One region of the Agrococcus sp. UYP10 genome, then DNA from elsewhere that is predicted to be linked to it. Evidence: predicted binding sites of a transcription regulator. Region 1 holds the regulator's gene; each other region holds the start of a gene.
What was found. The regulator HrcA, encoded in region 1, represses chaperone genes, less so after heat shock. The targets are predictions, from matches to a motif close to TTNGCACTCGNNNNNNNCGAGTGCNAA.
Positions count from the first base shown of each region.

Region 2: a site for HrcA is predicted at 4,615-4,641, ahead of ABIB37_RS05875 (Hsp20/alpha crystallin family protein). Genes of this name have one in related genera too.
Region 3: a site for HrcA is predicted at 1,758-1,784, ahead of groL (chaperonin GroEL). Genes of this name have one in related genera too.

Region 1 is NZ_JBEPPG010000001.1:2,232,204-2,239,617, reverse strand. It holds gene ABIB37_RS11025 (PhoH family protein) at 1-822, opposite strand, end outside; gene ABIB37_RS11020 (histidine triad nucleotide-binding protein) at 857-1,204, opposite strand; gene ABIB37_RS11015 (16S rRNA (uracil(1498)-N(3))-methyltransferase) at 1,230-1,955, opposite strand; gene ABIB37_RS11010 (DnaJ C-terminal domain-containing protein) at 1,955-3,043, opposite strand; gene hrcA (heat-inducible transcriptional repressor HrcA) at 3,044-4,057, opposite strand; gene ABIB37_RS11000 (DUF4870 domain-containing protein) at 4,239-5,108, shown strand; gene hemW (radical SAM family heme chaperone HemW) at 5,118-6,323, opposite strand; gene ABIB37_RS10990 (DUF1990 domain-containing protein) at 6,326-6,961, opposite strand; gene lepA (translation elongation factor 4) at 6,993-7,414, opposite strand, start outside.
Region 2 is NZ_JBEPPG010000001.1:1,178,784-1,186,197, forward strand. It holds gene ABIB37_RS05850 (nucleotide exchange factor GrpE) at 1-524, shown strand, start outside; gene ABIB37_RS05855 (DnaJ C-terminal domain-containing protein) at 538-1,482, shown strand; gene ABIB37_RS05860 (heat shock protein transcriptional repressor HspR) at 1,482-1,913, shown strand; gene ABIB37_RS05865 (hypothetical protein) at 1,981-3,303, shown strand; gene ABIB37_RS05870 (hypothetical protein) at 3,300-3,914, shown strand; gene ABIB37_RS05875 (Hsp20/alpha crystallin family protein) at 4,025-4,516, opposite strand; gene ABIB37_RS05880 (dihydrofolate reductase family protein) at 4,761-5,408, shown strand; gene ABIB37_RS05885 (uridine kinase family protein) at 5,413-6,021, opposite strand; gene ABIB37_RS05890 (response regulator transcription factor) at 6,110-6,787, shown strand; gene ABIB37_RS05895 (sensor histidine kinase) at 6,780-7,414, shown strand, end outside.
Region 3 is NZ_JBEPPG010000001.1:404,048-411,461, forward strand. It holds gene groL (chaperonin GroEL) at 101-1,720, opposite strand; gene ABIB37_RS02000 (LytR C-terminal domain-containing protein) at 1,873-2,427, opposite strand; gene ABIB37_RS02005 (DUF3263 domain-containing protein) at 2,424-2,792, opposite strand; gene msrB (peptide-methionine (R)-S-oxide reductase MsrB) at 2,866-3,264, shown strand; gene ABIB37_RS02015 (DMT family transporter) at 3,331-4,266, opposite strand; gene ABIB37_RS02020 (GNAT family N-acetyltransferase) at 4,263-4,787, opposite strand; tRNA gene ABIB37_RS02025 (tRNA-Thr) at 4,833-4,904, shown strand; gene ABIB37_RS02030 (hypothetical protein) at 5,007-5,507, shown strand; gene ABIB37_RS02035 (hypothetical protein) at 5,555-5,935, opposite strand; gene ABIB37_RS02040 (DsbA family protein) at 5,972-6,964, opposite strand; gene ABIB37_RS02045 (DsbA family protein) at 6,964-7,414, opposite strand, start outside.

The DNA.
Region 1 (7,414 bases):
GATGTCGTCGATGCGTCCCAGCACCTGCTGCGCGACCTGCAGCCCGGAGGTGCCCGCCGGCAGGTCGACCTGCGTCGCGTCGCCGGTGACGACCATCTGCGAGCCGAAGCCGAGGCGGGTCAGGAACATCTTCATCTGCTCGGGGCTGGTGTTCTGCGCCTCGTCGAGCACGATGAACGAGCTGTTGAGCGTGCGGCCGCGCATGTAGGCGAGCGGCGCGACCTCGACGACGCCGGTCGCGAGCAGCTTGGGCACGAGCTCCGGGTCCATCATCTCGTTGAGGGCGTCGTAGAGCGGCCGCAGGTAGGGGTCGATCTTGTCGGTGAGCGTGCCCGGCAGGAAGCCAAGCCGCTCGCCCGCCTCGACCGCTGGCCGGGTGAGGATGATGCGGTCGACCTCCTTGCGGTGGAGGGCCTGCACGGCCTTCGCCATCGCGAGGTAGGTCTTGCCGGTGCCGGCCGGGCCGATGCCGAAGACGATCGTGTGCTGATCGATCGCGTCGACGTAGGCGCGCTGGCCCTCCGTCTTCGGCCGCACGGACTTGCCGCGCGACGTGAGGATCGCCTCGCCCATCGCGTCCGACAGGCTGTGGGTCGAGTCCTGGCGCAGGATGCGCGTGCCCTCGGCGACCTCGGTCTGGCTGAGGTCGGCGCCCTGGCGCAGCATGTCGACGAGCTCCTGCACGAGCCGGCCCGCGACGAGCACGTCGTCCTCCGGGCCCTCGAGCGTGACCAGGTTGCCGCGCACGGCGACGCGCACGTCCGGGTGCTCGTGCTCGAGCCGCGTCAGCAGCCGGTCCTGCGGACCCAGCAGCCGCACCATCTCGATGCCGTCGATCTCGATGGACTGTGATGCGTCAGGCAAGCGAGCCCTCTCCGAAGGAGCCCGCGAGCACGTGCGCGTGGGCGTGGAACACGGTCTGGCCGGCGAGCTCGCCGGTGTTGAACACGAGGCGGAAGTCGCCGCCGTCGCCGCGCTCGCGCGCGATGGCCTGCGCGGCCTGGATCATCTCGGCGAGCAGCTCCGGCTCGGCGGCCGCGAGCTCGACGACGTCGCGGTACGCAGGCGTCTTCGGCACGACGAGCACATGCATGGGCGCCTGGGGGTGGATGTCGGTGAACGCGATGATGCGATCGGTCTCGAGCACGATCTCTGCGGGGATCTCTCGGGCGATGATCTTCTCGAAGACGGTGGGCTCAGCCATGGCAGTCAGCCTACCTTCGCGCCGCTCACCAGCGGCCGAGTCGCACGCTGAGGGCCGCGATCGCCGCGAGCCCCGCCGTCGACGTCCGGAGCACGTGGTCGCCCATCCGCACCCGCACGCCGCCCGCGGCCTCGAGCCGCTCCATCTCGGCCGGGTCGATGCCGCCCTCCGGCCCGACGATCAGCAGGATGTCGCGGTCGAGCGGCACGTCGGCGAGCGACGCCTCCGCGGTGGGGTCGAGCACGACCGGGCGCCACGCGAAGCCGAGCTGCGCGAGCCCGTCGGCGTCCACGACCGGCACGACCTCGGGCAGCCGCGGGCGCAGCGCCTGCTTGCCCGCCTCGCGCACCACGCGGCGCCAGCGGTCGAGCGACTTCTCGCCGCGGTCGCCCTTCCACTGCACGACGCTCCTGCGCGCCTGCCACGGCACGATCACGTCGACGCCGAGCTCGGTCGACGCCTGCACGGCGAGCTCGGCGCGGTCGCCCTTGGCGAGCGCCTGCGCGAGCGCGATGCGGGGCGTGGGCGGCGGCACGTGCTCGATGCGGTGCAGCACCACGTCGACCCCGTCCTTCTCGGCGCGGTCGATCACGCCCTCGGCGAGCGTGCCGCGGCCGTCGCTCACGAGCACGCGCTCGCCGCGTCGCATGCGGGAGACGACGGCGGCGTGGTGCGCCTCCTCGCCGGTGAGCGTCACCACGTCGCCGGCGACCGAGCCCTCGAGCTCGTCGTGCCAGTAGCAGTGGGCCATCAGAGGCGGAGGCGGTCGCGCATCTTCGCGAACAGCCCCTGCTTGAACTGCGCGAGGTGCGGCGCGGGCGCCTTCGTGCGGTCGCGCAGCTCGCGCAGCAGCTCCTCGGTGCGACGGTCGACGCGCTGCGGCGTCACCACCTGCACGCCGAGCTTCAGGTCGCCGCGGCCGGCGCCGCGCAGGCGCGTGACACCGCGGTCACCGATCGTGATGACGTCGCCGGACTGCGTGCCGGGCCGCACCTCGACCTCGACGGGCCCGTCGATCGCCTCGACGGTCGCGCGCGCGCCGAGCGCCGCATCCGGCATCGACACCTCGAGGGTGCCGAGCAGGTCGTCGCCCGAGCGGCTGAAGACGTCGTGGTGGCGCACGTTCACCTCGAGGTAGAGCGTGCCTGCCGGTCCGCCGGCCTCGCCGACCTCGCCCTGGCCGGGCATCTGGATGCGCAGGCCGGTGTCGACGCCCGCGGGGATGTCGACCGGGATGCTGCGCTCGGCGCGCACGCGGCCGTGGCCCGCGCACGTCGGGCAGGGCTCGGGGATGACGCTGCCGTAGCCCTGGCAGACGGCGCACGGCTGGCTCGTCACGACGTTGCCGAGCAGCGAGCGCACCTGCCGCTGCACGTGGCCGGAGCCGCCGCACATCGTGCAGCGCTCGGGGCTCGTGCCCGGCGCCGTGCACGCCCCGCCGCACGTCTCGCACAGCACGGCCGTCTGCACGCGCAGCTCGCGGTGCACGCCGAAGACGACGTCGGCGAGGTCGAGGTCGACGCGCAGCAGGCTGTCCTGCCCCGGCTGCCGCCTCGACCGCGGCCCCTGCGAGCGGCCGCCGCCGCCGAAGAACTGCTCGAAGATGTCGCCGAAACCGAAGGCTCCGGCACCCGCCGAGGGTCCGCGGTCGTACTCCGCGCGCGACTGGGCGTCGCCGAGCACGTCGTACGCGTGCGTGACGGTCTTGAACCGCTCCGCCGCGTCGGCGCTCGGGTTCACGTCCGGGTGCAGCTCGCGAGCCAGTCGGCGGTACGCCTTCTTGATCTCGTCCTGGCCGGCGTCGCGCGCGACGCCGAGGGTCTCGTAGTGGTCAGTCACTCAGTCCTCGCTCAGCAGCCGCGTCAGGTAGCGCGCAACTGCGCGCACCGCGGCCATGTTCCCTGCGTAGTCCATCCGGGTCGGGCCAAGTACGCCGACATGCCCCTCGAGCCTCGAGTCGCTGTAGGTCGACGCCACGACGGCCGCCTCGCCGAGCGGGCCCGAGAGCTCGCGCCCGATGCGGGTCGCGACCTCGCCCTCCGCGCCCATCTCGTCGAAGAGGCGCAGCAGGGTGACCTGCTCCTCGATCGCGTCGAGCACCGGGGTCACCCGGCCGTGGAAGTCGCGCTCCTCGCGCACGAGGTGCGAGGCGCCCGCCATCACGATGCGGTCGCCGCCGGCGGCCTGCAGCATCTCGGTCAGCGCGGTCGCGACCGCCGAGGTCGCCGCGTACAGCGACGGCGGGGCGGATGCGGCTGCCGACGACAGCCGCTGGACGGCCTCGGCCGGCGGCAGCTCCGCGGTGGTCTCGGTGAAGGCGCGGCCGAGCGCGGTGGCCTGCTCGGGCTCGATGCGCTGCTGCGCGTCGAGCACTCGCTGCTCGACGCGGCCGGAGTCGAGGATGAGCACCGCGAGCAGCCGCGTCTCGGCGACCGCGACGAGCTCGACGCGGCGCACCCCCGCGGGGCGGCGCATCGGCACCTGGACGAGCGCGACCTGGTTCGTGAGGCTCGAGAGCAGTCGGGCGGTGCGCGCGAGCACGTCGTCGCGGTCGACGGCCTCGTCGAGGAAGCGCGTGATGGCCACGCGCTGCGCGGCCGTGAGCGGCTGCATGCGCTGCAGCCGATCGACGAACACCCGGTAGCCCTTGTCCGTGGGCACGCGTCCGGAGGACGTGTGCGGTGCGACGATGAGCTCCTCCTCCTCGAGGAGCGCCATGTCGTTGCGGATGGTGGCGGCGGAGACGCCGAACGCGTGGCGCTCGACGATCGACTTGGAGCCCACGGGCTCGCGCATGGCCACGTAGTCCTGCACGATCGCCCGCAGCACATCGAGGCCGCGATCCGAGACCATCCGCGCTCCTCTCGTCCGGTAGGGACGCATCCGCTGTGGACGCACCCCTTGGCACTCCCGTCGTCTGACTGCCAATCCTATCGCGAGCGGCGAAAAGTCTTGGATGCCATGCACAGCCGATCAGGCGCACAATGGGCCCGCGACGCCCCGCGCGCCGCGAGGCCGACACGAAAGGCATGCCATGACCGATCCCAACGCTCCCCGCGGGGAGCAGCCCGTTCCCCCGGAGCACCCGGAGGGCTTCGACGTCACCGATGAGCAGCACGCCGCCCCGAGCGCTCCTGCGGCGCCCGCGCCCGGCGTGGGCCAGCCCGCGCAGTCCTTCTCCTCCCCCGGCGACGTGCCCGGGCAGCCGGCGTTCGGCGGCGCCGCGCAGGCCGGCCAGGAGTGGCAGCAGGGCCAGCACTCGTCCGGCGGCGCATCGGCCGCGCCCCGCCCCGGCGAGCAGCCCTTCGGCGGCGCCGCGTCGAGCGCCCCGCAGTACGGCCAGGGCCAGTACGGACAGGGGCAGGACGGGCAGGGCCAGTACGGCCAGGCGCAGCCGGGTCAGCCGGGTCAGCCTCCCTACGGCCAGCCGCAGTACGGCCAGCCGCAGTCGGGCCAGCAGTACGGCGGCCCGCAGCAGTACGGCCAGCAGCCGCAGTACGGCGCTCCCGGGCAGCCGCAGTACGCGGCGGCCGCGCCCATGTCGCCCGTCGACGAGAAGAACGCCGGCATGTGGGGTCACCTCTCCGGCCTGTCGACGATCGTCACCGGTGGCTACGGCGGCTGGGTCGGGCCGCTCATCGTCTACATGATCTACAAGGACCGCAGCGCATTCGCGAGGCAGGAGTCGAAGGAGGCGCTGAACTTCGGCATCCTCATGACGATCGTCACCGTCGGACTGCTCGTCGTCGGCACCATCCTGAGCTTCGTCGGGATCGGCTTCATCCTGCTCATCCTCTGGTGGGTGCCGGGCCTGCTCCAGGTGATCTTCTCGATCGTCGGTGCCATGCGCGTGAACAGCGGCGGCTCGTACCGCTACCCGTTCAACTGGCGGCTCGTGAAGTAGGCCGCAGCCTCAGGGCAGCAGCCGCCGCACCACCGCGTCGGCCAGGAGCCGCCCTCGCAGCGTCGGGACCACCCGGCCGGCGAGGGCGGCTCCTCCGTCGATGAGCTCGTCGGCGATGAGGCCGGCGACCTCGCGGCGCCCCTCTGGCTCGAGCAGCGTGATCGGCAGCCCGTCGACGATGCGCGACTCGAGCAGCACGCGCTCGACGCGACGCGTCTCGTCGTCGAGCACCTCCCGCGCGAGCGCGGGCGAGGCGCCGGCGAGCAGCCGGTCGCGGTAGGCGGCCGGATGCTTCACGTTCCACCAGCGCACGCCGCCGACGTGGCTGTGCGCGCCGGGCCCGAAGCCCCACCAGTCCTGGCCGCGCCAGTAGGCGAGGTTGTGGCGGGCGACGCGGTCGCCGCGCGCCCAGTTGGAGACCTCGTACCAGTCGAACCCGGCGGCGCCGAGCGTCGCATCCGCCGCCTCGTACATGGCGGCCTGCAGGTCGTCGTCCGGCGCGACCAGCTCGCCCTTGCGGATGCGCCGGGCGAGCGCGGTGCCGTCCTCGACGATGAGCGCGTAGGCCGAGATGTGGTCCGGCTCCATCGCGACGGCGGCGTCGAGCGACCGCTGCCAGTCGTCGAGCGACTCCCCCGGCGCCCCGTAGATGAGGTCGACGGAGACCTCGAGGCCGGCGTCGCGCGCCCAGCCGACGACGAGCGGCACGCGCTCGGGGTCGTGCGTGCGGTCGAGGGCCGCGAGCACGTGCGGCACGGCCGACTGCATCCCGAACGAGACGCGCGTGACGCCGCCCGCGCGCAGCTGCGCGAGCCCGGCGGCGTCGATCGAGTCGGGGTTCGCCTCGACCGAGACCTCCGCATCCGGGGCGAGCCCGAAGGCATCCCGCACGCCCGCCAGCATCGTGAGCAGGTCGCCCGCCGGCAGCAGCGTGGGCGTGCCGCCGCCGAAGAAGACCGTCTGCGCAGGTCGCAGCGGGCCGAGCTCGGCGAGCAAGGCCGCGGCGAGCGCGATCTCGGCGGCGACGTCGTCGGGGTAGCCGGCGCGCGTCGCACCGCGCAGCTCGTCGGCCGTGTAGGTGTTGAAGTCGCAGTAGCCGCACCGCACCGAGCAGAACGGCACGTGCAGGTAGACGCCGAACGGGCCGTCGACAGCGGTGCCCGCCGGCAGCCGGCCGTCCGTCGGCGCGGCCTCGCCCTCCGGCAGCCGCCCCATCGTCAGCGGACGTCGATCGAGCGCAGCACGTCCATGAACCGGTCGTGGTAGCGGCGCCGGAGCGCGCGCGCGAACGGCGTGCCGAGCCGCGCCCACCAGACGTCCTGCCGGACGATGGCCCGGAAGTGCAGGAAGACGGTCTCGTCCTCGGCGATCTCGACGGTGAAGCGCTCCTCGCCGGCGAGCGGGTGGCCCTCGAGCGAGCCGACGATGACGACGTGCGTGCTCGGCTCCTCCTCGACCGCGATCACGCGCATCGGGGCGTGGATCTGCATGCCGGCGACGCGGATGCGCTGGTCGACGGAGTCGCCCGGCTGCAGGAACGGCTCGCCGTCGGGACCGAAGTCCTGCTGCAGCTCGATGCTCGCCGCGCGCGTCGCCTCGGTGCCCTCGAAGCCCACCGGGCGGTAGACGGTGCCCTCCTCGGTGCCGACGACGTCGACCTCGATGCCCGAGAGCCGCTGGATCTTCCAGGTGCGGAGCGCCGCGACGGCCGCGTCGTAGCGCGGCCGGCCGTGCCCGATGCGGGCGCGCTTCTGCACGACCTCGAAGCCCTTCGGCGGGAACCGGTGGAAGTCGAAGTGCGCGGTGGCGCCCACGGCGCCGTAGTTCGTCGAGCGCTCGCCGATCGGCTTCACAGTGCTGTCCTCCTCGCGTGGGCTGCCGCCGTCACTTGGCGTCCTTCTTCGTCTCGCCGGTCGAGAGCGCGGCGATGAACGCCTCCTGGGGGACCTCGACGCGACCGACCATCTTCATGCGCTTCTTGCCCTCCTTCTGCTTCTCGAGCAGCTTGCGCTTGCGGGTGATGTCGCCGCCGTAGCACTTCGCGAGCACGTCCTTGCGGATGGCCCGGATCGTCTCGCGCGCGATGATCCGCGCGCCGATCGCTGCCTGGATCGGCACCTCGAACTGCTGGCGCGGGATGAGCTCGCGCAACTTGCCGGCCATGAGCACGCCGTAGGCGTAGGCCTTGTCGCGGTGCACGATCGCGCTGAACGCGTCGACCTGCTCGCCCTGCAGGAGGATGTCGACCTTGACGAGGTCGCCCTCCTCCTCGCCGTCGACCTCGTAGTCGAGCGAGGCGTAGCCCT
Region 2 (7,414 bases), 1.1 Mb from region 1:
CCAGCGCGGCCGCCTCGGCGCCCGGCCCCGACGACCTGAGCGACGAGGACCGTGCCCTGCTCGAGGGCGAGGCCGCGGCGATCGAGGCCGAGCGTGCCGCGTTCGAGGCGAAGTCCGCCGCGCAGCTCGACGAGCTGCAGCGGCTGCGCGCCGAGTACGTCAACTACCGCAACCGCACCGAGCGGGAGCGCGCGGGCGACCGCGACGCGACCACGGCATCTGTCATCAAGGCGATGCTGCCGGCGCTCGATGGGCTCGACCTGGCCGAGAAGCACGGCGACCTCGCCGAGGGGCCGCTGGCGCTCGTGGCGCAGAAGCTGCGCGCCTCGTTCGACCAGCTCGGCGTCGTGCGGCTCGGTGAGGTCGGCGAGGCGTTCGACATCGACAAGCACGAGGCGGTGGCGCAGCTGCCGAACCCGGAGGTGACCGAGATGGTCGTCGCCGACGTCGTGCAGTCGGGCTACCGCGTCGGCGAGCGCACGCTGCGAGCCGCCAAGGTCGCGGTGTTCGTGCCGGCCGAGTGAGCTGAGGTCCGGCATGGCGAGCAACGACTGGTTCGACAAGGACTTCTACGCCACGCTCGGCGTGCAGAAGGACGTCACGCCTGCAGACCTCAAGAAGCAGTACCGCAAGCTCGCGCGCCAGTTCCACCCGGACTCCAACCCGGGCGATGCGAAGGCGGAGGCCCGGTTCAAGGAGATCTCCGAGGCGCACGCGGTGCTGTCGGATGCGAAGCAGCGGCAGGAGTACGACGCGATCCGCGCGATGGCCGGTGGCCGTCCGCGGTTCGCGCCGGGCGGCTCCGGTGGCTTCGAGGACGTCTTCGGCGGCTTCGGCGGCGGCCCGCGGGTGCAGTACTCGCAGGGCGACTTCGATGACCTGCTCGGCGGGATGTTCGGCGGGAGCAGCCCGTTCGGCTCGCGTCGTCCGGCCAAGGGCCGCGACGTCACCGCGCGGGCGGCGCTCGACTTCACGTCGGCGGTGCAGGGCGACACCCTCAAGCTGACCGTCGGCGGCAGGACGATGACCGTCAAGGTGCCCGCGGGCGTCCACGACGGCCAGAAGATCAAGCTGGCCGGCAAGGGCGATCCGTCGCCGACCGGTGGCGAGCCGGGCGACCTCATCCTCACCGTGCAGGTGCGGCCGCACCCGGTCTTCACGATGGACGGGCTCAACCTGCGCGTCGACGTGCCGGTCACCTTCGCGGAGGCGACCCTCGGCGCGACGATCGAGGTGCCCACGCTCGGCGGCAGCCCGGTGCGGCTCAAGGTCGCGCCCGGCACGCCGTCCGGTCGCGTGCTGCGCGTCAAGGGCCGCGGCGTCGCGGGCAAGAAGGGCACGGGCGACCTGCTCGCGACCATCCAGGTCGCGGTGCCGAGCCACCTCACGAAGGACCAGGTCGAGCACCTCGAGCGGTTCGTCGAGGCCGGCCCGAGCGAGTCGCCGCGCGCCGACCTGCTCGCGAAGGCGAAGGCAGCCTGATGGCGAGCGCGCCGGCCGGCTTCGACGAGACGTCGCCGATCTTCTCGATCGCGGCGGCCGCGGAGCTGGCCGGCCTGCACGCGCAGACGCTGCGCCAGTACGACCGGCTCGGGCTCGTGCAGCCGAGCCGCACCGCGGGCAACACCCGCCGCTACTCGATGCGCGACGTCGGGCGGCTCCGGCAGGTGCAGCTGCTCTCCGGCGAGGGCGTCTCGCTCGAGGGCATCCGCCGCATCCTCGAGATGAGCGACGAGAACCGCGATCTGCGGCAGCGCGTGCGCGAGCTCGAGTCGGCGCTCGCGGATGCGGTGATGCAGCAGCAGGGACGCCGCGTCTTCGCGGCCGGCACCGCGGGCATCACGACGATCCGGGCAGGTGCCCGGCCGACGAGGCCGGGCTCGGTCGTGCTCTGGCGGCCCTCCGCCCGCTGACCCCCGCTCCGGGCCTGATCCCTGGCAGCGCCGGGTGCCGCGCAGGGCCGGATGCGATGATGTGCGCGTGGACCAGGAGCCTCGCGCGAGCGTCGACCCCGCGGCGCCCCCGCCGCCGGGCACCGACACGCCCGTGCCGTCGGACGCCACCGAGCGTGCCGCTGCCGCGGGCCGCATGCGACGGCGCGAGGCGCCGGCAGCGCCCGCCGCCGATCGGCTCGTGCCGGCCAAGGCGCTCGAGACGCGCGCGGAGGAGCGCGCGCGACTGCGGCGCGAGCGGCTCCTGCTGCAGCCGCCCGTGGGCGGGCAGGGCGTTGCGAACCCCGCCGCGGGCTTCGCCCCCTCCGGCGCGATGCTGCCGCCCGGGCTCATGCCGGCGGTCGCCGACTCGATGCCGCAGCGGCTCGCCCCGCAGCAGCCGACGCACGGGCAGGACCCGCATGGCGTGACTCCGTACGGAGCGAACCCCTACCCCGCGCCTGCGTACGCCGCCGGTCCCTACGGTGCTGGCCCCTACGGTGCTGGCCCCTACGGTGCTGGCCCCTACGGTGCTGGCCCCTACGGTGCTGGCCCCTACGGTGCTGGCCCCTACGCCGCAGCTCCCTACGCCGCAGCTCCCTACGCCGCAGCTCCCTACGCCGCAGCTCCCTACGCCCCGGTCGCCTATGCCGCTGGCCCGTACCCGCCGGCCGGCCCCGAACCCTACCCGCAGCTCGTGCTCGTGCCGCCGCGCATCCGCTGGACGAAGCGGCAGCGGAGCGCGGCGCTCCTGAGCTCCTGGGTCGGGCAGACGCTCATGGCGCTCGCGACGCACCTGCTCACCGCGTTCTTCCTGATCGTCGGGTTCGCGTTCCTCCTGCACGCCTCCGGCGACGAGGTCTCCGACTTCGAGGCCGACTCGTTCACGACGGTCGTCTCGCTCTGGTCGACGCCGGAGCGCGTGGGTGCGACGGTCGTCATCGGGCTGCTCGTCGGCGGCGGGCTCCTCGCGCTCGGCTGGCTCGCGCAGGCGCTCTGGTCGAAGTCGGCGGGGCTCGCGAAGCCGCACCGCTCGACCTGGCTCGCGTGGCTGTGCACGACGGCGACGACCGGCTTCATCGGCGTGATGGTGTGGCCGATGGCGCTCATGGGCGGCCTGTTCTTCATCCTCGGTGCGAGCTCCGCCTCGCTCACGACCGGCACGATGTGGACGACCCTGTTCGCGCTGCTCGGCATCGCGATCGTGCTGACGGGCGGCGTCGGCCTGCTGTACGGCTGGCTCTTCCTGTCGACGGCTCGCCCGCGGGTCGACTTCGCCGCGCTGGCCGAGGCGGAGGAGGCCGCGGCGCGCGCTCGCGACGAGGCCGAGCTCGCGCGCGTCGAGCTGCGCGGCGAGCCGAGCACCAGATGAGCCGCGCGCGGGCGGCCGCGCCCGACCCGCTCGACGCCGGGCAGCGCGCGGCGGTCCGGGCCGCCGGCAGCATCGGCCTGGCGCTGGTCGCGGCCGGCGCGAGCCTCGTGTGGGGGCTGCTCGTCGCGGCGATCGTGCTGCTGCTCGTGCGCTCGGTGGTGGTCGACCTCTTCGACGACGTCGCGTGGGGGCGCTCGGTGGTCGCGTGGGTCGAGCAACTCGACGGCACGCCGCTCGCGCCCGTCGTGCTCGGACTCGTGCTGCTCGCGGTCGGTGCGGGAGCGCTCGGCTGCTGGCTCAGCACGCGGCGGATGCACCGGGCCGGCGTGCCCGCGGCCGCGGCGGTCACCTTCCGCGGCGCCGCGCTCGGCACCGGCCTGCAGGCGGTCCTCTCGACGCTGTCGAGCTGGCTGCTCGGGCTGCTCGTGCTGCTGACCGGGGTGGTGGGCTTCTGGATCGTCGCCGCCATCTACGTCGTCGGCTCGATCGTCGTCTCGACGATCATCGGATGGCTCGCCGGGCCGCGCACGTGGCTCGCGATCGCCCGGCGTGAGGCGCGGCGCGCCGTCGGCCCGGAGCATCCGGCTGTCAGGGGCGCCACGAGCGGATAGTGCGGTCGAGGCGTCGCTGGGTGCCGCATCCGCCGGGGCAGCAGGCTGCCGGTCACCCCGCACACGCAGCGGCGCCCCCGCCGCGAGGACGGGGGCGCCGCTGCGTCAGGTTAGGCGCCGGTGCTCGCCGACTCCGAGGACGGCGTCGCGTCAGCGGTCTCGCCCGCGCCGCCGGTGCTCAGCTCCGACCGGCGGTCGCGCTGCTCGACCGAGATCTTGCGCGGCTTCGCGCGCTCGGCGACCGGGATCGTCAGCATAAGCACGCCGTGCTCGTACGTCGCCTCGATGCGCTCGAGGTCGACGTCGTTGCCGAGGCCCAGCTGGCGCATGTAGCGACCGGCCGGCCGCTCCTGCGCGAGCCACTGCGCGCCGTCCGCCGCGCCGATCGTGCGCTCGGCCTGGATCGTCAGCGTGTTCGCGTCCACGTCGAGGTCGATCGAGCCGGGGTCGACGCCCGGCAGGTCGACGTTCACGATGTAGTGATCGCCCGCGCGGTAGAGGTCCATCGGCATCCAGCTCGACGAGCGCTCGGTGCCTCCGCTCGTCAGCAGGCGGGCGGCCATCCGGTCCATCTCGCGGAATGGGTCGAAGGTCAGTGCCATTGACAACCACCTCCTCAACGTCGGGCCGTCGCCCCCATGCGACGGTCCCCGGTGTCTGTGGCAGCCCCTCGGGGCGTGCCCCGCGGAGCGACGCCAGATTAGCACTCTCGATAGGAGAGTGCCAGCGGTTCTCAGCGACCTCTCGGCAGCATCTGACCCCTTGCGAAGGGTCCCGGCGCCCCGCATGCTCGATGGGATCGCAGCCGGTGCCGATGCCGTCGCGACCGATACCGAGGGAGCGCAGATGCGACTGATCGCGCACGAGTTCATGACGCTGGACGGCGTGATGCAGGGGCCGGGCGGGGCGGACGAGGACACCTCCGGCGGCTTCCGCTACGGCGGATGGGTGGCCCCGGCGTTCGACGAGACCGTCGGCGAGGTCGTCACCGGATGGTTCGCCAAGACCGACGCGCTGCTCTTCGGCCGCGTCACCTACGGGATGATGGCCGACTACTGGCCGCAGGTGACCGATCCCGACGATCCCGTCGCGCAGCGCCTGAACACCGCGCCGAAGCACGTCGTCTCGACGACGCTCCGGCCTGAGGACGCGACCTGGGGTGGCACGGAGTCGGTCATCGGCGACGATGTCGTCGAGCGCATCCGCGCGCTCAAGGAGGGCGGCGACGGCGAGCTGCAGGTGCACGGCTCGTGGCAGCTGCTGCAGACGCTCATCGCCGAGGAGCTCCTCGACGAGCTGCGGCTCATCGTCTTCCCGACCATCGTCGGCCCCGGCAAGCGGCTCTTCGACGACGTCGCGCAGCCGTCGGGCTTCGACGTCTCGGATGTGCGCATCGCCGACAGCGGCGCGGTGGCGATGACGCTCACCCCGGCGCCGTTCCGCACCGCGACCTACGCCATCGTCGACGGCAAGGAGGTCCAGGTCGAGGGCTGAGCGCTCAGGCGCGACCTGCGCTGCGCGCGAGCATCCGCCTCGCGGCGCGGACCCGCACGAGGCGGCATCCGGCATCGGTCAGGCGGGCGACGATCACCGGCTCGCGGCGAGCGAGCAGCATGCCGCGGCGCACGAGGAACGCGGGGCTCTTGCGGCGCTCGCGGAGGTCGCGCGCGAAGCGCAGCCCCATCGTCACCCAGCGGGAGCGGTGCACGCAGAGCGCGTCGGCCAGGATGCCGCGGCGGCGCGCCTCGGCCACGACCTCGCCGACGAAGACGCCCTCGGCGACGAACAGCGTGGCGCCGTCGAGCGTGACGTCGCGGCTGCCGACGGTCGCGCTGCGCGAGATGTCGTAGACCGGGGCGCTCGTGCGACCGGTGCGCGCGAGCTGCTCGAGGGCGTCCGCCGCCCGATCGAGGTGCCACGAGCCGGGGTGGTCCCAGTCGACCTCGCCGGTCTCGAGCCGCGGCAGCGCGGGGTCGTCGCCCTCGCGGTAGAAGTCGTCGAGCCGCAGCACGGGCAGCCCCGAGCGCTCGGCGATGCGCGACTTGCCCGAGCCGGAGGCCCCGCCGATGAGCACGACGCGCGCGAGGGGCTCGGCGACGGAAGGCATGGGCTCCATCATCCCAGATCCGCCGACGCGCCCACGTCGACCGGCGTCGTTCAGCGCCGCGTCAGTCGCCAGGCGGCATGCTCGACGCATGCGGGTGCTCCTGGTCGACGACGAGGTGCGGCTCGCCGACGGCATCCAGCGGGGGCTCCGGGCCGAGGGCATGACGGTCGACGTCGCCCACGACGGCGTCGACGGCCTATGGCGCGTGCGGGAGTTCGCCTACGACGTCGTGCTGCTCGACGTGATGATGCCCGGCATGAGCGGCTACCGCGTCTGCCAGACGATGCGCGCGGAGGGCAACTGGACGCCCGTGCTCTTCCTCACCGCGAAGGACGGCGAGTGGGACGAGGTCGAGGGCCTCGACACCGGCGGCGACGACTGGCTCACGAAGCCGTTCTCGTTCCCGGTACTCGTCGCCCGCATCCGCGCGCTCGTGCGGCGCGGCGCGCGTGAGCGCCCCGTGGTGCTCGAGGCGGGCGACCTGCGGCTCGACCCGGCCGCGCGGACCGTGCGCCGCGGCGACACCGAGGTCGAGCTGACCGCGCGGGAGCTCGCGGTGCTCGAGCTGCTCATGCGCCGTCGGGGCGAGGCCGTCACGAAGGCAGAGCTGCTCGACGACGTGTGGTCGGAGGACTTCGAGGGCGACCCCAACATCGTCGAGGTCTACGTCGGCAGGATCCGCCGCAAGGTCGACCGGCCGTTCGGCCGGGACGCCATCCAGACGGTGCGCGGCGCCGGCTACCGGCTGGCGGCCGACGGTGGCTGACGCGGATCGCCCAGCGCCGCGCGGCGCGTCCATCCGCCTCCGGATCACCGCCGCCGCGCTCGCGGTCGTCGCAGTCGCGCTCGGGCTCGGCGCGGTCGGCATCGTGTGGTCGCTCGACCGCCTGCTCACCGCCTCCGTCGCCGAGCAGCTCGGCGACGAGCTCGCGGCCCTCGCCGACGGCGTCGACGCCGGCACGATCCAGACCGCGGCGCTCGTGCAGCGAGACGACGACGTGCTCGTCGCCCTGCGCTCCGCCACCGGCGTGGTCGTGAACGCCGACCGGGCGACCGCGGTGCCGGTGCCGACCGGCGCGGAGCCGCTCGAGGCGACCGTGGAGGGCGAGCGGTACGTCGTCGTCGCGCAGGAGGTCACGGCCGGCACGATCGTCGTCGCGCGCTCGGCGGCCGGCATCGACGACGCCGTGCGGCTCGCGACCTCGCTGCTCATGATCGCCGTGCCCCTCGCGATCGTGCTCGTCGGCACGGTCGTCTGGATCGTCGTGGGCCGCGCCCTCGCGCCGGTCGATCGGATGCGCGCGCAGGTCGACGCGATCGACGCGACCGCGCTCGATCGCCGGGTGCCGACGAGCGGCCGCGACGACGAGGTCGACCGCCTCGGCGCGACCAT
Region 3 (7,414 bases), 1.8 Mb from region 1:
GGAGCTCCTGGGTCTCGATGCGCGGCCGCCTTCGGCGGCTGCTCCTCGACCTTGAGTCCTCCGGCTTCAGGCCCGCTACGCGGACCCGAAGCCTCCGGACTCAGAAGTCCATGCCACCCGTGGGGTCTGCCGGCATGGCCGACGCCTTCTCGGGCTTGTCGGCGACGACGACCTCGGTCGTGAGGAAGAGGCCGGCGATCGACGCGGCGTTGGCGAGCGCGGAGCGCGTCACCTTGACCGGGTCGGAGATGCCCGCGGCGAGCATGTCGACGTACTCGCCCGTGGCGGCGTTGAGGCCGTGGCCCACCGGGAGGCTGCGGACCTTCTCGACCACGACGCCCGGCTCGAGGCCGGCGTTGAGGGCGATCTGCTTGAGCGGAGCGTCGACCGCGACGCGGACGATGTTCGCGCCCGTCGCCTCGTCGCCCGTGAGCTCGAGGCCGTCGAACGCGGTCTTCGCAGCCTGGATGAGCGCGACGCCACCACCGGCGACGATGCCCTCCTCGACAGCGGCCTTCGCGTTGCGGACGGCGTCCTCGATGCGGTGCTTGCGCTCCTTGAGCTCGACCTCGGTCGCGGCACCCGACTTGATGACGGCGACGCCACCGGCGAGCTTCGCGAGGCGCTCCTGGAGCTTCTCGCGGTCGTAGTCGCTGTCGGTCGCCTCGATCTCCTGGCGGATCTGGCGCACGCGGCCGGCGATGGCGTCAGCCTCGCCCGCACCCTCGACGATCGTCGTCTCGTCCTTCGTGATGACGACCTTGCGCGCACGGCCCAGCATGTCGAGCGTCGTGTTCTCGAGCTTGAGGCCGACCTCCTCGGAGATGACCTGGCCGCCCGTGAGGATGGCCATGTCGGCGAGCATCGCCTTGCGGCGGTCGCCGAAGCCCGGAGCCTTGACGGCGACGGACTTGAAGATGCCGCGGATCTTGTTCACGACGAGCGTCGCGAGCGCCTCGCCCTCGACGTCCTCGGCGATGATGACGAGCTGCTTGCCCGCCTGGATCACCTTGTCGACGACCGGGAGCAGGTCCTTGATGTTCGAGATCTTCGAGTTGACGATCAGGATGTACGGGTCCTCGAACACCGTCTCCTGGCGCTCGGGGTCCGTCACGAAGTACTGCGACAGGAAGCCCTTGTCGAAGCGCATGCCCTCGGTCAGCTCGAGCTCGGTGCCGAAGGTGTTCGACTCCTCGACGGTGACGACGCCCTCCTTGCCGACCTTGTCGATGGCCTCGGCGATCAGCGCGCCGATCTCCTCGTCCGCCGCCGAGATCGATGCCGTCGCGGCGATCTCCGCCTTGGTCTCGACCTCCTTGGCGTTCTTCAGCAGCTCCGCGGTGACCGCGGCCGTGGCCTTCTCGATGCCGCGCTTGAGCGTGATCGGGTCGGCGCCTGCGGCGACGTTGCGGAGGCCCTCGCGGACCAGCGCCTGGGCCAGCACGGTGGCCGTCGTCGTGCCGTCACCGGCGACGTCGTCGGTCTTCTTGGCGACCTCCTTGACCAGCTCGGCGCCGATCTTCTCGTAGGGGTCCTCGAGCTCGATCTCCTTGGCGATCGAGACACCGTCGTTCGTGATGGTGGGGGCGCCCCACTTCTTCTCGAGCACGACGTTGCGGCCACGCGGGCCGAGGGTCACCTTCACCGCGTCGGCGAGCGTGTTGAGTCCACGCTCCAGCCCGCGGCGGGCCTCCTCGTTGAATGCGATCATCTTTGCCATTGCAGTCTCGTCCCTCCTGGACGCTGTGGACGTTCAACTGGCACTCCAACAGGGCGAGTGCCAAGGCCCAAGTTTGGCACTCGGCACCTTCGAGTGCAAGCCAAGCACGCGCGGCCTCCGAGACCGGCCGTCGGCGCGGGACCGGGCGGGGGCTACGGCGCGGGCGGCGTCGGCGCGTGGTCGACGTCGCCGTCCTCGCTCGGGGCGACGCTCGGCACCGTGCCGGGCGCATCCGTGCCGAGCACGATCGTGATCGGGGAGCCCGAGATGCGGCCGTCCGACTGCAGCGCCTGGCCGACGCCCAGCTGCTGCGCGAGGCCGCGCGCGATGGGCTCGAGCGCGGGGGCGTCGAACCAGACGACCGTGCGGTCGCCGACCTCGGTGGCGGATGCGGTGGCGACGACCGACCAGCCGGCGTCGGAGAGCGCCTGGCCCGCGCCTGCAGCGACGCCTCGCTCCCCCGTACCGTCGAGCACCGTGATCGACGCGTCGATCGTCGGGTCGATCTGCGACGGGTCGGCGATCACGAGCGGCTCCTCCGTGGCGACCGGCTCGGGCACCGGCTCGATGCGCAGGCGGTCGAGCAGGAAGAGGCCGACAGCGGTGAGCACGACCGCCACCGCGAGCGCGGCGAGCAGGATCGCCCAGCGCGGCCAGCGGGTGTCGCCGGTGCTGCGGTGCGCGCCGACGCGGTGCGTGCGGCTCATGCGCCGTCGCGCAGTCGCAGCAGCCGGCGCACGAGCATCGGGTCGTGGTGCAGCGCCTGCGGCGTCTCGATCGCTGCGTCGAGCACCTGGTAGTAGCGCGTGGTCGACCAGCCGAACTCGGTCCGGATGGCCCGTGCCTTCGCGCCGCCGTGGCTCGACCAGCCCGCCTCGAAGTCGAGCACCGCGCGGATGCGCTCCTCCCGAGCCCGTGCGAGGTCGTCGGCCGCCGTGCCGGGACCGGTCGCCGCATCCGTCGCCTCGCCGATGCCGTCGTGCTCGGGCCGGGCTGCCTCGGCGGCCGCGAACGCGAGGGCCGCCGCCTCGTCGGCAGTGCCCTTCGAGCGATGGCGCGGCTCGGTCGACATGGAGTCGATCCTAGGTGTGGCGCCGCGTTCTGCCCGCCGCGAAACGCGCTCCGCCGCGGCGTAGCATCGAGGCATGACCGATCGAATCGAACGCTCCGACTCCGAGTGGCGTGAGGCCCTCGCCCCCGACGCCTACCGCGTGCTGCGCCAGGCCGGCACGGAGCGCCCCTGGACAGGCGCGCTGCTCGACGAGCAGCGCCAGGGCGTCTACGCGTGCGGCGCGTGCGGCAACGAGCTCTTCGACGACCAGACGAAGTTCGACGCCGGCTGCGGCTGGCCGAGCTTCTACGAGGCCCGCGAGGACGCCGTCGAGCTCATCGAGGACCGCTCGCTCGGCATGGTGCGCACCGAGGTGCGATGCGCGAAGTGCGGCAGCCACCTCGGCCACCTCTTCGACGACGCCCCGCAGACGCCGACCGGCGACCGGTTCTGCATGAACTCGCTCGCGATGACCTTCACGCCCGAGTCCTGACCGCGCGGCTGCGAGCTCGATCGGGCTGAGCGCGGACGCAGGCGGCCCACGTCGCTGGCGGTGCGCTCAGGCCGATCGAGCTTTCCGGCGCACCGGGCGGCGGATCGCCGAGACGCCGACCGCCGCGATCGTCAGGCCGGCGCCCAGCAGCGACCAGATGGTGACCGGGTGGCCGGCGGGGAAGACGACGTCGAGCAGCACCGACGTCACCACCTGCCCGCAGATGACGCCGAGGCCCATCGTGAGCACGCCGAGGTGGTGCACGGCGACCGACATGAGCGCGATGAAGACGATGCCGAGCAGCCCGCCGATGTAGAGCCACGGCTCCGTCGGCAGCGGCGCCCCGCGCACGCCCAGGGCGGTCTGCACGAGCACGAACAGTGCGAGCGCGATCGTGCCGACGACGAAGTTCGACACCGTCTGCGCGATCGCCGACTGCGCGTGCCGCTGCACGAGCCCGCCCATCGCCTGCTGCAGCGACTGCAGCAGGCCGGCGAGGAACGGCAGCACGATGAGCCAGGCGCCCTCGAGCTCGCCGGTGCCGACGAGGGCGAGGCCCACGGCGACGAGCGCGAGCACCGCGCCGACGACGCGCGGCGGCGTGATGGCCTTCCTCGCGAGGCCGCCGAGGCCCATCCGATCCACCGCGAGCCCGCTCATCGTCTGGCCGGCGACCACGCCGACCGTGTAGAGCGCGACGCCGAGCGTGCCGACGACGATGCCCTGGGTCGCGACGAGGAAGGCGCCGAGCAGACCGGTCGTCGCGTACCACCACGGCATCGAGCCGTCGCGGATCACGCCGATCAGTCGACGTACGCCCGCTCGTGCGCCCGGCCAGACGACGAGCAGGAGGGCGAGCACCGCGGTGCCGATGCCGAACGAGATGAGCGCGGCGAGCATGCCGTGCTCGAGGCGGGCGCCGAGCTCGCCGTTCACGCGGCTCTGCAGCGCGAGGCCCGTACCGGCCCCGATCGAGGCGAGCAGCCAGAGGAAGGCGGTCATGCGAGCTCCATCGGGGTGAGGTCGGGGGCGGGGTCGGTCGCGAGCCGCGCGAGCCGGACGACGTCGAAGCGCTCGTCGCGTCCGTGCTCGTCGACGTAGCGCAGCCGCTCCCGCTCGACGCCCTCGCGCACGAACCCCGCGCGCTCCGCGACCGCGACGGACGCCGGGTTGTTGGCCCTCGCGCCGAGCTCCAAGCGGTGGAAGCCGTCGGCGAAGAGGCTGCGGGAGCGCGTGTCGAGCGCCCGCGCCGCGAGCCCGCGGCCGCGAGCGGCAGGGGCGAGCCAGTACGACATCCAGGCGGTGCCGTGGCGGAGGTCGCGATCGGCGGCCGAGATGCAGCCCACCGCGATGCCGTCGACGTCGATCGCGAGCGCGTCGTCGGCGATGTCGGCGAGGTACGCGTGCGCCTCGTCGAGCGTGCGGATGGGCGGTGCCTGGCGGTGCAGGTCGTCGGATCCCGCGAACGCGGCGAGCACGGCCGCCGCGTCGCGCTCGGGGTTCCAGGGACGCAGGCGGCTCACTGGGCAAGCCTAGAATGGCTGACGGTCCCGGGCGAACCGGGCCGCGCCTCCTTAGCTCAGTGGTAGAGCAACGCTCTTGTAAAGCGTAGGTCGTCAGTTCGATCCTGACAGGGGGCTCCGCTCGGACGTCGGGGCGCTGCCTGCTCCCGCGCGCTCGTGTTCCGGGCGACACGAACCGCGCTGCGCGCGCGGCAGTGCGCAGCGTGCTGAGATGCAGCCATGGAGGACAGCACGGCTGACGCGTTCACGGTCGCTCACGCGCGCACGCTGGTGTTCGGCGACTTCCGCAGCAGCATCGATGCCGCCGTGATGGCGCTGCTCGACGGCGACGAGGCGCTCGAGGTCGCCGAGCTGGCCGGGGCGAGCCCTTCGCTGGGGTGGTCGGAGGCGCGAGCGCTCGTCCGGCGCGCGCATTCGGCGCTGGGACTCGACTACCGGCCGATGTCCGACGAGGATGCGCAGGTGATCGCGCTCCGAGTCATGGTCATGGAGCACCGCAGCGGCGCGCGCTCGTTGCGCGAGCTCACCTCGTGGGCACACGACGTGATCATGCACGGCTCCAGCCGTCGAGCTGTCGAGCGACTCGTGCAGCTCGAGGACGACCTCGAGGTGTGGCAGCCGAGGCGCGATCGGGTCGAGGTGGACGCCGTGCTCGACGCGTTCCTCCGCGAGACGGCTGACGCGGTCGCGCGCTGGCGGCCAGCGGCGATCCGGCCATGAGCCGTCCCTCGACGGCACCCGCGGCGGTCATCCCGCGACGCGCTCGTTCAGGATCCCGCGACGGCGGCGAGCTCCTCCCGCGTCCGCTCGGCGAGCGTGCGGCTGCGCTCCTGCTCGGCGCGCGCCTGCGGATGGAGCCGGTCGTCGTCGAGGAGGCCCTCCGTCACCTCGATCGCGGCGTCGACCTGCGCGCGCAGGAAGTCGAGGTCGGCTGCGGTCGCCTCGATGTCGAGGCTGGCCGATCGCGGCGGCCAGCCGACCGGCCCCTCGTCGTGCTGCGCATGCGCCTCGCCTGCCGCCCAGCCGCGCTCGCGCAGCGCTCGCGCATGCGCCACCATCGCGTCGTCGCCATCCGACTGGAGCGCGACCGCGATGGCGTTGTCGAGCGCGGCGTCGATGATCAGCCAGGAGCCGACGGAGATCTGCATGCTGGAGGCTAGCAAGCGGCAGGCGCGCGGTCGGGACTAGGAGCGCGGCGCCTGCGCCGCGACGAACGCCGCGAGGGCGGCCGGATCGCTCACGTCGCCCGCGAAGCTGACGCCGTCGACGAGGATCGTCGGCACGCCGCGCAGCGGCTCGACGCCCTGCAGGGGCTCCTCGATCGCCCGCACGGTCGCCTGCCGCACCCACCACGCGAACGGGGCCGACGCGATGCAGTCGCCGACCTCCGCCCCCTGCTCGGCCGCGAGCGCCGTCACCTCGGCGGCATCGAAGCGCGTCGTCTGCAGGTGCGCGAGCAGCGCGCTCTGGAACGGTCGGTAGGCGTCGGGGGCGCTGTCGGCGACGCACGCGAGCGCGTTCGCGCCGAGCGTCGACGCATAGCCGTTGGCGATCTCGTCGCCGAGCGACACCGGCAGGTAGGCGACCCGCGCCTCCCCGTCGTCCGCGAGCCGCTCGAGCTCCTCGCCGCTCGCCGTGAGCGCCCGCGCGCAGTACTCGCAGCGCGGGTCGACGACGACGAGGATGTCGTGGATGCCGGACGGCGGCTCGACGGCCGCGGGCTCGCCCTCGGCGGGCACCGGGTCGGCCTCGACGACCCCGTCGGCGCCGAAGGCGATGGCGTCGGCCATGTTCGCCGGGCCGTCTGCGGGCGCGAGCCGCACGATCTGGCCGCCGAGCGACTGCTGGATGGTCTCGAGCGCCGGGTCGCGGATGACCCAGCGATCGGCGACGAGCACGGTCTGCTCCTGCAGCTGCCGCTCGGTCGCGATCGCCTGCGCCTCGTCGGCGTCGGCGGCGAGCACGAGCTCGGTGCCGGTGCCGCACGCGGCGACCACCGGATCCGTCTCCGTCGCGCGGTACTGCTCGACGAGGTCGCTGCACTCGCCGCCCGCCTCGAGGTAGGCAGCGCCCAGCTCGCCGATCGTGGTGATCGGGGCGGGCGGGGTGGCGGCGCACCCGGCCAGCAGGGCGATCGCGGCGATCGCGAGCCCTGCCGGCCAGGCGCGCCGGCGCATCAGCCCTCGCTCGGCGCGGGCGTCTCGCTGGGCGCGGGCGTCTCGCTCGGCGCGGGCGTCTCCGTCGCCTCGGGCGTCTCGGACTCGCCGGTCAGCTGGCCGGCGGTCGCCGTCACGAACGCCTGGAACCCGGCGGCGTCGTTGGGCGCCCCCTCGTACTTCTGGCCGTTGACGAGCACCGTCGGCGTGCGGTCGGCGACGACGCCGTCGGTGCCGGGCAGCGGCTGCGAACCGGCACGGATCGTCGCGTCCTCGGCCCAGCTCATGAACCGGCCCTCACGGATGCAGTCAGCGACGCCGGTCGACGGGTCGATGCCCGCGCCCTCGGCGATGCCGACGATCTCATCGTTCGTGAGGCCCGCGGTCTGCTCCTCCGGCTGGTTGTCGTACATCGCGGAGTTGAACGCCCAGAACTGGTCGGGCGCGAACTCGGCGACGCAGGCCGCGGCG